4 regions of the Paenibacillus sp. J22R232 genome follow, and region 2 is predicted to be linked to each of the others. Evidence: riboswitches for the same ligand, from Rfam matches in the RefSeq annotation. Region 2 holds a riboswitch; each other region holds the start of a gene.
The links. Region 2 has a riboswitch for cyclic di-GMP ahead of AC0YN3_RS27580 (EAL domain-containing protein). Riboswitches for the same ligand answer to the same signal wherever they lie in the genome.
Positions count from the first base shown of each region.

Region 1: it holds a riboswitch for cyclic di-GMP, as region 2 does, so the genes downstream of both, AC0YN3_RS16140 (SpaA isopeptide-forming pilin-related protein) here and AC0YN3_RS27580 (EAL domain-containing protein) in region 2, are expected to answer to the same signal.
Region 3: it holds a riboswitch for cyclic di-GMP, as region 2 does, so the genes downstream of both, AC0YN3_RS00840 (methyl-accepting chemotaxis protein) here and AC0YN3_RS27580 (EAL domain-containing protein) in region 2, are expected to answer to the same signal.
Region 4: it holds a riboswitch for cyclic di-GMP, as region 2 does, so the genes downstream of both, AC0YN3_RS11625 (pyridoxal phosphate-dependent decarboxylase family protein) here and AC0YN3_RS27580 (EAL domain-containing protein) in region 2, are expected to answer to the same signal.

Region 1 is NZ_JBWDNK010000004.1:515,672-519,326, reverse strand. It holds gene AC0YN3_RS16150 (ATP-dependent helicase ComFA) at 1-851, opposite strand, end outside; gene AC0YN3_RS16145 (hypothetical protein) at 1,012-1,473, opposite strand; cyclic di-GMP riboswitch class II at 1,717-1,800, shown strand; gene AC0YN3_RS16140 (SpaA isopeptide-forming pilin-related protein) at 1,832-3,307, shown strand; gene AC0YN3_RS16135 (response regulator) at 3,415-3,655, opposite strand, start outside.
Region 2 is NZ_JBWDNK010000015.1:26,636-30,290, reverse strand. It holds gene AC0YN3_RS27580 (EAL domain-containing protein) at 1-1,253, opposite strand, end outside; cyclic di-GMP riboswitch class I at 1,336-1,421, opposite strand; gene AC0YN3_RS27575 (metallophosphoesterase) at 1,629-3,655, opposite strand, start outside.
Region 3 is NZ_JBWDNK010000001.1:188,922-192,576, forward strand. It holds gene AC0YN3_RS00835 (DUF1836 domain-containing protein) at 157-927, shown strand; cyclic di-GMP riboswitch class I at 1,002-1,086, shown strand; gene AC0YN3_RS00840 (methyl-accepting chemotaxis protein) at 1,172-2,929, shown strand; gene AC0YN3_RS00845 (GH1 family beta-glucosidase) at 3,123-3,655, shown strand, end outside.
Region 4 is NZ_JBWDNK010000003.1:129,298-132,952, forward strand. It holds gene AC0YN3_RS11615 (DeoR/GlpR family DNA-binding transcription regulator) at 1-723, shown strand, start outside; gene kduD (2-dehydro-3-deoxy-D-gluconate 5-dehydrogenase KduD) at 728-1,483, shown strand; cyclic di-GMP riboswitch class I at 2,041-2,126, shown strand; gene AC0YN3_RS11625 (pyridoxal phosphate-dependent decarboxylase family protein) at 2,219-3,655, shown strand, end outside.

The sequences.
Region 1 (3,655 bases), on a different contig from region 2:
CCCGCCGCGAGCCCCTCCAGTTCCGCTCGACGATGTACGGCTTCTCCCCTCTCCAACCACGCCGCTCTACCGTTCACTGCTCCTGTTCCTCGTTCTATTTGATCCGTCCAATTCCCGTTCTCCCCTGTCTCTGCATCCCTAGCGTTTCCTGCTCCCCGCTCCCGTCGTTCCGCCCACTCTCTCCTACCTCCTGCTTCTCGTTCTCTTCGATCCGTCCAATCCCCGTTCTCCCTTGTCTCTGCATCCCTAGCGCTTCCTGCTCCCCGCTCCCTTCGTTCCGCCCACTCTCTCCCACCTCCTGCTCCTCGTTCTCTTCGATCCGTCCAATTCCCGTTCTCTCCTGTCTCTCCCTCCCAACCACTCGATTCTTTCCGATCCCACCGCTCCGCCAAACGCACTACCCCTTCCTCCCCCAGCTTCGCAAGTTTCTTGTCTTTGCTGCCAAACCTCAGCCAGCGCCCCAATTCTGCGTTCTCTTTGCCCTCTTGCGCCATGCGTTTAGCCTGCTCGGCACAGGCAATGAGCAGCTCTATCGCTTCAAAGCTATCCGTAGAGCTCGTTTCCATTCTCACCTTTGCCGCTTCTCCCAATCGCTTGTCTTGTTGATCGACGGCAACCTTCAACCCGCTCCGCTTTAACGCGACGGACCCCCACAGCTCGACAGCCAAACAAGCATCGCCAAGCGGCAGCTCCTCCCGCAGCAGCCAGCCGCTTTCTCCCTTTTCCTTGTTTAGGCAACCAGCCCCGCCATAATGGCCATCCATCCAAAAATGCCTATCGATCGCAGCATGCATAGACATCTCTGCCTGCCAGCCTCCACGTGTCTTAACCACATATATCCGAACCCTCATCCTGTTCTCCCCTTTGCTCTTCGGCTGAGCATTCAGCGTCTCATCCATCCGTTAAGGCTATTCCACATGCCTGCGGTGAACAAAAAAAAGCACACCCGATGACGCGCAGCGCGTCATCGGGTGTGCTTCACCCTGAATATTCATTTGCAAAAATTATATCCTAAAATGGCATTTTGGACAAATCCGACGGATTCTGCAAATCAATCAACACGGCATGATCCGCTTGCGATACGATGCCTTCGGCCTGCAGGAGCCATAATAGCTGGGTACCGTCCACTTCCTTCGCTTGTGAGCGCTTACGATCTATATTTTCGCTATCCGAACCTATATCTTTGCTATGCACCTTAATTTCTTTGCCGTCTCTGGAAAAACGCTCAACGATGGACAGCGTTTCATCGGTGATCCCCTGATCCACAATGGTAAGCCGTACATCCTTGCCCATTCTCCTCGAAAAAGAAAACAACGAACGCATATACCATTCCATATTTTTTTGCCGAACGTCCGCCACAAGCACAAAATGCTTGCTAGCCTGCTGCCTTCCTCGCCGAATGCGAAATGCCAGATGCACCGACAAAGCAGCCAAAGCATAACAGCCAATGACCAAAAGTAATACCTCCAACATGGCGGCCACCTCCTCATGGTGACACTATATGCCGGGAAGAGCCCACTGGTTCCGCCAAAAAGGACAAGATTGCAAAATGGGCGCAGTGCCTCAAAGTCCTACTTTAATGGTTATTAATAGTCAAATTCCGACAAAGAAACACCCTTGAGCAATTTACAATATATGTTATCATTTTATTACGTAGACTTGCATATATAAGATATGCGTGATTATGGAAAGGAAGCGGTGATTGACGCTTATTAGATTAGCCAGGGAAGCGATGAAGTATAGTCTGTATGTGGACACTTGGATTATATGGAGCGAGTAGTGTAACCGGCCCTCTTAGACCCCTACCACCTATCTAAGAGGAGAGTGAATCATGCGTTATTTTAAAAAACGAATGTCTTTAAGCTTAGCCCTTTTATTAATTTTTTCGCTTGCATTAGGTTCTATAGCCATGGCAGAAGGAGACAACAGCGGCAGCCCTTCCGGAGAAGTGCCGTCAACTGAGAACAGTTGCCAAACCTACTCTACGGATAGGGAGCATATTATCGCCAGCCAAGCCAGTATCGTTGACAACGGCAACGGTACGGCAACGGCAACTTTCACCACGACGCAAGATTGCGTACGGGTAAGCTTCTCCTCCTATGCCGGACCTGCAGATTGGAAACCGGGTCCAGGCGAGACCACTATACCGTATAACAAGCAAGTCCATTTCGATGGGCACTCCATTATATATCCGAAAGCAGGAAGCTACACCATTACGGTTAACCTTCCCGTTTGCCAGCCTTACCAGCTTGATATCTACAGCGGAGAGCTGCTCACCCAGCTGGGAGTAGGCGCTCACGGCAACAAGATTAAAGCTTGGAAGCTAAAGCTCACCAGCACCTGCGCAGGCAGCCTTATTATCAATAAACATCTCAATAACGTTGAAGGAGCGCCCCATGCTGGCATTGCCTTCGAGCTATGGAGCAATGACTCTCTGTTCCGAACAGGAACGACGGACGCAAACGGCGTCCTGGAGTTCAAGGATTTGCCGATCGGCTCTTACGTCCTTAAGGAACTAACGTTAACCGGATTCACAACCGATTTGACCGCAAGCCAGCAAATTGAGGTTACGGCTGCTTCCAGTGCATTAAAAGTAGTGATCAACACGCCGAAGCTAAAGCTGGATACTGCCTGTTCGGCTGATCCGGAAGCTACAAGAAGCTGGATCGTAACGAATGAAAGCAATATCGAGGTACCGTTCGTATGGGAAGTTCCCGGCTCGAATCAGACCGGTGACGGCAAAATTCCGGGTAACGCCTCGGTAACCCTATCCACTTACGCGGTTCAGTCCCATCCAGAAACGTTCGTCAAAGCAGCAAGCACGAATCCGAATACGCTAACCATCTCATGGGGCAATGAAAAGGTGCTATCGCTCGTAAACGATGGCGTGGTTTGTACAACGCCGACACCAACGCCGTCGACGTCACCTACTCCTACGCCTACTATTACGCCAACGCCTACAACTTCAGCGACTCCTGAGACTACGCCTACTTTATCGCCTACGCCATTCTCGACACCAGTGACTACACCGACCGTAACGCCTTCGTCAACGACAACGCCGACGGTATCCCCTACGCCTGAGGAAACGGACATTATTGAAATCGACGATGATGAGCCGCCAGTTGGCGGGGTAGACGATGGTCAGGAGGTTGACTCCGCTACCGATACCGTTGTCGATGATGAACAAGTACCGCTTGATACGTTGCCGAAGACAGGCGACACTAGTCCAATACCGTATTATCTAATCGGCGCTTTTGCTTTGACAGCTGGATTCATATCCATGCGCAAACAAAAACAAAGTAAATAACGCATATTCGTATAACATCTTGCTGCCCGCTCATTAGACGCAAAAACCCCCGCAATCGAGCAGATTGCGGGGGTTTTCTCTATATGTAAATCTGATTGCGATTAAAGCTACAATGTGACCCAACCGTATTTAATCGACTGGATAACGGCTTGCGTACGATCATCAACTTCCATCTTTTGCAAAATACTGCTCACATGGTTTTTGACCGTTTTCTCGCTGATAAATAAGAATTCGCCGATAAGCTTGTTGCTTTTGCCTTCTGCCATTAACCTTAGAACCTCGGCCTCTCGGCGCGTTAACGGGCTCTCATCGCCAGCAACGAATTTCACTCCCGGCTCTTGGGCTGCT
Region 2 (3,655 bases):
ATAGCCAGCTTTTGCTTGAAATATTCGCTTACCCGAAGCTGCTTGTCCAGCTGCTCCTCGAATTTCCGGCGATTCGGCAGCTCTGTCAAATAGTCATGATAAGCTAAGAAATGGTTAAGCTCCTCCGCCTTGTTCCGATCCGTGACGTCCAGTACGATGCCGACTACCGCTTTCTCCTCCGAATGGGACACTCGGTTATAATGCACCTCGCAGTCAATAACCGTTCCGTCGATCTTTAACGCCCGATGCCGAAAATTTGCAATGGATTGGCCTTCGGCAAGCTGCATGACCCTGCTGATAACGGATTCACGCTCATCCGGATGGATGACCTTCTCCACTTCAAGGCCGACTAAAGTGCCGTATCCCAGCATCTGGTTAAGCTGTTCGTTCGCATATACAAAGCAATCTTCATGCGCGACAAAGATGCCTACAATGGACTGCTCCAGTATGCTCCGGTACTTCAGCTCAGCCTCTGTCAATGATTTTTCAATCGCTTTTTTTTGCGTAATATCCTTGGCTATGCCATAAATGCCGATCAGTTCCCCGTTGACGACAATCGGAATATTCGTCACATTCACCTCGACGAGCTCACCGCTGTTGGTTACGCCGGTCGTGTCGTAATTTTGCGGAGTAAGCGTTCTCAGGGTTTCCTCGAAATGCCAGATTGTCTTGTCCAGGCTGCTCTCTTCTACGAAACGATGGAAGCTCCCCTGCAGAACCTCGTCTCTCGTGCAGTTGAACATCCGCTCAAGCGAGCCGTTGCAGGATAGGAATTGTCCCTTGAGATCAAAGGAAAATATCGCATCCGGGTTGTTGTCGAATATCGATTTATAATACTGCTTTTCCACGTTGAGCTCATGCTGGAGCTTCTTCGTTTCGGTTACGTCCTGAATGGTTCCTATCGTTAATGGAATGTCACTCGCTTCATCCAATATGAAGGATAGCGTCTCAATAATATGCCGTACCTCGCCGTTAGGACGAATGATGCGGTACTCTTGAATGCTCTCCTTCTTCGTAGCAAAAGCTTCATAAAAGATTCGTTCCGCGCGCTCGCGGTCCTCAGGGTATACCTGCTTAAAACAATCTTCCTGCGTCATTGGAAATTCGCTATCCAACCCATATATGTCAAACATATAGCTCGACCATGATGCTTGCATGCTGGCATGATCGTACTCACAGTATCCTAGATTCGCTGCTTTCTGAACGACATCAAAGCTGCTGCTGCCTTTAAATCGCTTGATCGTGAATTCCATAGCTGAATATCCCTTCCTATGTATAACGTTTGCGGTAACCTGATGTGCAGGAAGAGGATTTACTCGAATAATCGCTATTCCCTTTGGCAACCCAGCCACCTTTGGACATTTCCTTTAGGTCTGTTGGCTTTGCGTCATTGCCTTTCAGCAACTTTGCTATTAACTAGGACTTTCTACTTATATGATTATTTCATATAATTCCGATATATACCATATCAAATAGGCATAAATATTTGCGTTTCCATAAGGCGAAACGGCTATCGATGCCCTTTGGCGGCGCGGCGCGTTCATTCCGAGAAATATAGGGCATGCGTAGCATACGGATATACTATCCTATCATTAAAAAAACCTCCCTTGCCAGGGAGGCTTATCACGTTATAGACGCGGATCTATTTCCTTTTCTTTCGCTACCTCGAACAAGAGATTCGCGACTGCTGCCCGGTACGGCTCATGGTCTGGCGCAATGTCCGCAAAGGAAACGGCCAGCATGCGCTGTCCAAGCCGGTATTCATTCAAAGAGGTGCGCAGCTTCATCGCAATGCTCTTCTGTTTAATCAGCTTGCTGTATTTATGAGGGAAGCGGTAGTCGTAGCCATAGATAATCGACATATAGTCCTTGTTGCGTACCTTCATATAAGGAACCGTATAGGGAACCGGGAACTCCGGCTTGATGACGACGCCCTCCATGTGGCTCTCAACCGTCAACGTGCGGAAATACAGGTCAGCCTGCTCATAGCTGTCCGGATCGGCTAGCGTAATCGAAACGAATGGATCATCCGAGAGAAAACGGTACATCTCCGAGGTTGGCCAGTCCGGAAGCGACTCGCTGCCGTCCGCATGGACGATTTTGAGCAAGGCAAACGGTTTGTATTCAAGCTCGCCAGCTTCCGCATACAGCTCCAGCTGTTTCTTGTATGTCTTATGGGCGCTAAGATGCTCGTCAAGCGGAACATGCTTCTCCATCATTTCATGGACATGCTTGTAGTTCTGATAGACATGCAGCCCGTATTTCTCATTAATCGCCGCTTTGGTTAGATGGTGCTGGTCCTTCTCGAAGCCGCTTTCTTTGTAATCGGCAGCCAGCTTAGCGAACGCTTCCTCGAAGCCATTCTCCGTCAAGAAGGATAGCTCCGTCTCAAGCGCCTTCTCGATCGGTTTGAATTGCTTCTCGATGAGACCTTCGCCAAGCGCTTGCCAAGGCAGCAGCTCACCGTCCAGCAGCAGCATCGTTATCGCGTTCTCCTTCATATAATGACCGAATCTCTCGAGCAGCTTCCCATATACCGACGTCAAGTCCAGCTTGCTGATTTTGTAGCCATTCCGGCTCACCGCGAAGCATTGCTCCGCCTCTGCATGCAAATAAATATTGCAGCGTGATCCCATATATTTCGGCTGCAGAACTACCTCTTTGGCATTACGCTCCTTGAAATAATCCAAGCCCTTGCGCAGCGACTCAAGCTCCTGAGCGGCTTCATCTTTGTCGGCTGGCGCCATCGTTCCGGATATAAAGTTAATTTTGTTGCCCGAGCAATAGGTCAGCCTGCGAACCTCCTCCTCGCCAAGCTCCTGCAGAGATACTCTGCGTTCTTCCTTGAAGAGCGCCGGCAGCTCTTCCGTCATAGCGGAATGGGCCGATTTCTGGGATTTGAAATAAGGCTTCGCAGAAAACGTAACCGATGTAAGCTGGTTCCCGTGCACCGCTCCGGAATCGAGGTGGATTTTGTTTTTTAGCCGGAACGTATTTTTGGCTGCGACATGCCCAAACACATGATAGGGCTGGTTGGCCGCTGCTTCACGCTTCAGGAAATGGAGCTGCTCCTCAAGCGGCGCGGAACGGTCGATCCTGAAATTCCGCTGATGCCTGACCGAGTTCGTATCCAGCTTACCGATATATTTGTTCTCGCATGGCGCATGCGTCACATAGTAGGATGGCCCGTTTATGCCAATCATTCGATAAAAGGGCTGCGACAGCTCTGTAAGCTCATTAAATCGCGCGAGCAGCTGCTCATCGGCCTTCAGCACCTCGGTAGAGTCGAAGTACGCGTGCAGCAGCTCCTCCTCCACTCCCTTTATTTCGCCACGCATATACTTGTAGACAAAATTCTCATGGTTGCCCAGCACGAACAGAAAACGCTCTTTGTTCGCGTAGAGGAAATCGATGATTGCTCTCGTTTGGTTCCCTTTATCAATCCAGTCGCCGACCAGCAGAACCTTCGTTCCGCCAGCCCTGCCCGTTTCTATCAGACGTTCTCCGTCCAATTGAAAGCCGTAGCTTGCAAGCAGCGCCTTCAGCTCATCCACACATTCGTGCACATCGCCGACGATAATCGTTTTCTGATCGAGGGGAAGGATCGTTGACAAATAATCATCGGTGTCCTCGATGATTACCTTATAATCCGCAT
Region 3 (3,655 bases), on a different contig from region 2:
AAGCCTTTTATGCGCTATTAGAGCGATTTTACGAGATGGAAAAGCGCATTCTCATTGATTTTCGAGCCTTTACAACTGTCATTCTCCGGCATATGATGAGTTCATATGAACTTGTAACAAAAGGTACATATGACGAAAGCGCGAGGAGGAAGGAAAATGGAGTCCTTTACGCTTACTCGAAAAGAGATGGCTTGCTTGCTGCTTGCGCTAGACGGGAAGCATAACCAGAAGCCGCTGCAGGTATTGCAAGCCGCATGGACCAAGACGCATCAATACGATTTGGAGAAAGGCACGGGATTGCCCGCGTTTCTGTCAACGCTGCTGCCTCCGATTATTGAGAAGCTGATCAAAGGCAATGAGCTCAAAGGTTTTTCGCTACATGAAATTGCCGCTCTCGGTCAACTGATCGAATATTCGAATCTGTCGATAACGTCCATGCAAAATTGGGTAAAGCGCGATTTTAAGCCTTATTTCGATTGCCCGAAGGCGGGTAAAAAATATTCGCTCAATCAGGCTGCGTTATTGTTCATTATTGATGATTTAAAGTCAAATCTTGATTTTGAATCCATACGCAAGCTATTTGAGATCGTTTTTAAAAAACCAGAGGATGAGAAGGCCGATTTGGTCGGTCCTATTCAATTATATGCATCCTATACCAGTATGTTTGAAGAACTGGATGCTAACAACGATCAACTGCTCGATATTTCCGGACATTTGAAGGAAAATCCGCATCAAGATATTTTGACGGAGGAAGCCATTCGCTCGTCAGCCAATCAATTCGCGAACCAATTGCCTAACTTAACGGACAATCAATGGGAAGCCGTGCGCAATATTTTGCTGATTGCTGTCATATCCATACAAACGTCCTATTTTCATTCTCTCTCAAGGCGTTATTGCAATGCGACTTTGTTTCTAAGTCCCGAATAAAATAGTTCTATAGGGATATACAGAAACTCTTAATTGTCCTATACTGGATTATGTTGTAAATACAAACATAGACAATCTGAAAATGGCAAACTTGCCGAAAGGCTAGGACGCAAAGTTATGGGCCTAAAGCATGTGTGCTAAGGTCGCCAGACCGCCGGAAGGATATAGAGCTAAGAAGCTGTCCGCCTCCTGTGGCTGGATAGCTTTTTTGCTTTTTTCAGAGGGACAGAGGAGAGAAAGTGGAATGGTGTTGAAGGACTGGTTGAGGAAAACGAGCATGCTGTCGAAGAAAATGAACATGAGGAAAATTACGACCAAGTTATTTCTAATTACGGCAATCATCACCCTCTTCAATCTAGGTGCAGGCGCGTTTATTTATGTTCAGAACGTATCGGTTGCAGGCTCAGTCGAGGATTCGGATCACCTGTCACGTGCCGAGAGGAACTACCAAGGTATTTCCAATAAACTGCTGAAGGCCATGCTCCTAATGGTGGATGCAATCGAGAACGGAAATAGCGATGCTTCATCTATTATGAAAGATTTGGAAACCCTCCCTGCCAATATCGACGAGCTTGAGAAGCAGCTTATCGAAATGGACAAAAAATACCCTCCAGCTACGGAAGGCGGCCAGCTTTATGCCAATCAAATTGGCGTTCTTCGCCTCGCACTCGATAATCTCAATCAAACCAATACCGATGTATCAGGTTTAACAGCTGAAGAGAAGTCCTTGCGCATCAGCAATCTAATCAGCGTATATACTGTAATTCTGAGCTATTCGAACGATACCATGCATGAGCGGCTCACACAGGACGCAGAAACTACCCAAAACGATCTGAACCGAGATGTTTCGAGCGCTAATATCATCGTGCTCATCAACGTCATTCTGCTTGCCATATTGCCAGCAATCATGATTTATGGCGTCACGCAATCGATTAAAACGGGGCTGACCGGCATTACAAGACGCATACGCGCATATGGCAGCAATGATTTCACGAGTCAGGAGAAGCTGGCCCGCTCCGATGAATTCGGAGAAATTGATCAGGCGCTAGCCGCAATGGGCGATAATTTGCGCGACACGATAAAAGCTACGCTTAACGTCAGCGAGTCGGTGCTTCACGTTTCACGCAATATGGATACGATGATCGGAAGCAACCGCAAAGCTTCGGAGGATGTGAAAGGTCAGGTTGACCTTGGCCGTGAAGCGCTGCTATCGCAATATGACGATGCTTCATCGATCTCGGCGGTAACGGAGCAAATATCGGCAAGCTCCGAGCAGATTGCTGCTTCAAGCGAGTACATAAACAATGACATGCGCCAAATGAAGCAGTCCTCCCAGAGCGGCTCGCAGCAAATGGCAGGCGTTGTCGTCATGGTTAACGAAACCGTTGAGCAATTCGCCAAGCTGACGGAGGCATTTGAAGCGATGAATGGCCGATACAACAATGTTTCCAAGTTTTTGAACGGCATTCAGGATTTGAACACGCAGACGAATCTGTTGTCGCTTAACGCATCCATTGAATCCGCAAGGGCTGGGGAGCATGGACGCGGCTTTGCGGTTGTGGCGGAAGAAATTAGGAAGCTGTCGAGCCAGACGGATTCCATATCTAAGCAGATTACGAAGGAATTGTCGCTCATTCAGAGCGATGTAGCCTCAAGCAGCAGAACCATCGGAAGCTTTGCGAATGTGATTCAATCGACAAGGCAAGCTTCGGAGACGGCAAGCGGCACGTTCCAAGCTTTGGAATCGCAAAGCAGCGTATTGTCTGACCAAATGAGCGAAATTTCAACGGCAATAAGCGAGATAACGGCAGGAATGACGCATATCGTTTCCGCTGTTGACAAACTGCTGAACACATCCACGGACGTTAACGGGAAAATGGAGCATATGAGCGAGCTTTCCGTTAAGCAAAACGATATTTCCGATGAGCTTCGCAATCTGGCAGAAAAGCTGACCGGCTCTTCGCATGAGCTGAAAGAGAAGGCTTCTGTCTTTAAGCTATAGAAGTAATAATAGCCAAATCAAAGGGCGCTTCTGCGATATGCAGAAGCGTTCTTTTTTTTGCGAGCTTGCCGATAGTTGGCTTAGCGGTTTGTCATGGAAAAGTCACAGGGGCGTTAGGAAAGTCATTGTACGAGCAGTATAATAAACCGTTGTACCGATATGATAGATAGAAAACAGCTGGAGGTAGCGGAGAATGACGACTGTACAATTTCCAAAAGATTTCAAATGGGGAACGGCTACTGCCGCGTACCAAATCGAAGGCGCATTTGATGAGGATGGACGGAGTGCCAGCATATGGGACACGTTCGCCAAAACACCGGGCAAGGTGTTGAACGGAGACAACGGCGACGTGGCATGCGACAGTTATCACCGCGTCGATGATGACATTCGGCTGCTGAAGGAGCTTGGCGTTTCCGTATATAGGTTCTCGATAGCTTGGCCGCGCGTGATCCCGCAAGGCAGAGGGGAAATTAATCCGCTAGGCCTTGATTACTACGAGGAGCTAATCGACAAGCTCATCGCGAATGATATTGAACCTTTTGTAACGCTATACCATTGGGATTTGCCTCAGACGCTTCAGGATGGGGGAGGATGGGAAAACCGTGCGACAATTGATGCTTTTGTCCAATATGCAGAGACGGTATTCCGTAAATTTAACGGTAAGGTTAAAAGATGGATTACGCTTAACGAGCCTTGGTGTATTTCCATATTATCCAACTACCTAGG
Region 4 (3,655 bases), on a different contig from region 2:
CTGAGCGAGCAATTTGGCGTAACGGAAAAAACGGTACGGGAAGATCTGGAGAAGCTGGAGGAGAAGGGGCTGCTCAAACGTACCCACGGCGGGGCTGTGGTAGAGCAAGAGGGCGAGGATAGCCTCTATCCGCTCCAATTTCCTAACAGCAAGCACCAGCAGGAGAAGTCGGCCATTGCGGCGCTTGCGCTCACTTGCATCGAGGAGAATGATATCATCGCGCTTGATGCGGGAAGCACGACGCTTGAGATGGCCAAGAGGCTCCCGAATATGCCCGTAACCGTGCTGACGAACGACCTGCTTATTATCCGCGAGCTGACCTTGAAGGATCAGGTGCGATTGGTCATTCCCGGCGGCTACCGCCATAACAATCTGCTGATTGGGGCAGAGTCCCAGGAATGGATTAAAAGGCTGAATGTCCATAAGCTGTTTCTTTCGACGACAGGCATTCATATGGAATATGGCTTGACGATATTCACAGAGGAATTGTCTAAGCTGAAGAAGCTGTACATGGACAATGCGAAGACTGTTTATTGCCTGGCTGACCATAGCAAATTCGATAAAGGCGCCTTGATTACATTTGCTGGCCTGGACGAGATTGATTGCATCATCACAGATGAGGGGATCTCGCCCGAGGTGGCAGCCAAATATGAGGCTCTTCAGATCCAAATGATGAAGGCACAGCTTCCAGAGAGCGTAAAGCGTGCAAAAGGGAGGACATGAACCGATGGGTTTGTTTGATTTGAGCGGAAAAACGGCAGTCGTGACGGGAGCGGGACGCGGCCTCGGAGCAGCTATCGCACTTGGATTAGCGGAGGCAGGCGCTGACGTAGCGCTTGTTACGAACAGCACCCCTGCCGACAAAGCGGCGGAAGCGATTAGAGCTTTGGGACGGAGAGCGATTACGATTCAGGCGGATATTTCTGACCGTTCCAAGCTTGCCGGCATTATTGAGCGGACAGTGGACGAGCTGGGCAGAATCGATATCCTAGTAAATAATGCAGGCATTATTCGCCGGACGCCTGCTGCGGATCACAGCTACGAGGATTGGCAGGCAGTACTCGACGTCAATTTAAATTCGGTATTTGTTTTATCGCAGCTGGCAGGGGAAAAAATGATCGAGCAGGGCTCCGGCAAAATCATTAATATCGCTTCGATGCTGTCCTATCAAGGCGGCATTAACGTGCCTGGCTATACGTCAAGCAAGCATGCGGTAGCAGGGCTAACGAAGGCGCTGGCGAGCGAATGGGCAAGCAAGGGCTTGCAGGTTAACGCCATCGCCCCAGGCTACATGAGCACGGATAATACCGAAGCGTTACGCGAAGACCCGGTTCGCAGCGCTCAAATCCTGCAGCGTATCCCGGCAGGACGCTGGGGCACCTCCGAGGATTTAATCGGACCTGCTGTGTTTCTGGCATCGGCGGCATCCGATTATATGAACGGCCATATTCTCGCCGTGGATGGCGGATGGCTGGTAAGATAAGCTAGGCGCGTTTAAACAAAAGGCTCTCCCTGTGCGGCTATGGCCGTGTGGGTGAGAGCCTTTTATTATGCGGACAAGCGACTTTCGAGACCTGGGGCAGTTTCATGCGCTGCAACGGCTTACGCTGCGTTGCCTGCCGCACCTGCTACGACGTATGCAGGCAAAGCTGCTGTCTTTGCTGCAGCACCTGACGATTCAGCAGCCCGAATAGAAAACGAACGGAAGAGGCAATTCGAAGGGTTCCGTCATGCAGCAGCATCAACCAATCAAAGCTAACTCATACGTGCTAGAGAGGAAGGGATATAACTCTTCTTTTTTATGCGTTTTAATATGTGCATACATATGTTTTTTTTGAAAATAAATAGACTGATCCGACTAATAATAAGCCAAAAAGCCGTATATTATCATATCAATTGTGACAAAAAGATAAATTCTTGGCGAATTGTCTATTACTTTAGACTTATATATATAAATACGTATTGATCTTAGAAATGCGAAATAGTAGAATGTTCCTAGTAGCTGTAAATGATTACTAATTAAAGTACAAATTTCTCCAAATCTCATACGGGCAAACCCATCGAAAGATGGTGGCGCAAAGCTATAGGGACTACTTCTTAAAAAGAAATGTCAGCCAGTTGCGAAGCATTAAGCAAAGGCATACCTATGAAAAATTATAGGTATGCCTTTTTTTATTCAGAGAGATAAATTCAAATAGTGGAGAGAGGTCATAACGTTATGCATAATCAATCAGATATTCGCCGTTTATTTCCAAGTGATGATGGAAACGCAGCTCAACGGAATCAAATGTTGGAATTAATGGGGCAGATCGTTAGCGGCGTCGATGAGCTAAAAGATCCCGATTCGGTTTTTTTGAAGGGGAATAAAGATAGAGGACCGTTATTTTATAAGGAGCTGGCGGATGTTAGCCGAATTCCGCATAGCGGAAGTCCTCTGGAAGAGGTTAACAAAGAGCTTCTTTCCTTGCTTCATGCTCATCCCTATCATACCAAATATTTTCTAACCAACATTTTGCCTATGGCGAGTACACCGGGCATACTTGGCATGCTTGCGGCATTTATGGTGAATGGCAATAATTTATGGGATGTGTATGGGCCGGCAGGCGCAGAAGCCGAAGTTAAGGTTGTTGCAATGATGTCGGATCTTGTCGGATATCGAACGGCAGAAAGCGGAGGATACACAACCTGGGGCGGCCAGGGCGCTATATTTACTGGCCTCAGGCTTGCAATCAATAAAGCAAGCTCATCCGCCGCCAAGTCCGGAGTGCCCCAGAATTTATACGCTTTCTGCTCGGAGGCAGCGCATTACAGCCTTTATAAGGCGATGGAAGCAACGGGGCTCGGAAGCGATCATTTAGTCAAAATCCGTACGCACGAAGACAGCTCGATGGACATTGACGATTTGAAAGCAAAAATGGAACAGGTCATTGCGAATGGCGGCATTCCGATATATGTCGTTGCCACGACGGGCACGACAGATGCAATGGGCATTGATAGCCTTGATGACGTGCATAGAATGACAGAACGCTTAGCACAGGAGCATCGGATAAATCGGCCTCACATTCATGCCGACTCGGCTCTGGGCGGATTTTTCGCATTCTTCAACAACTATGATTTCGCTAATAATCCGTTGAGCATTGAGGGAGATGCGCTTGCGGCACTCCAAACCATTCAAGCCAAAATGAAACATTTGAACAAAGCGGATTCGCTTTGCTTCGATTTTCAGAAGCTCGGGCAAACGCCTTATTCAACGAGCTTGTTTTTAGTGAAAAATGCTACTGATTTAAAGCTTCTGGATTTGGATCCAGACGAGACACCTTATGTTGGACACCGAGGATATGGGCAATATCACACGAGCTACACGCTAGAATGCTCAAGAATGGGAAGCTCCATCAGCATATACAGCGCTTTGTTGGCGTTTGGCATTGAAGGCTATCAAAAGCTGCTGGCTCAGTTCGTTGAAGTAAATGTCGCTTTCCGAAAAGCGCTGAAGCTGGAAATACCGGAAGCGATTATTGTAAATCCGCATAATCCGGGCATCATCACTTTGTTCCGGTTGTATTCGGATGGGCTGAACGGATATCCAAAGGAATATGCCGGTGCTTGCAGCTACGAGGAAGTAGACAGGGAAAACAAATTAAATGAAATATTATTT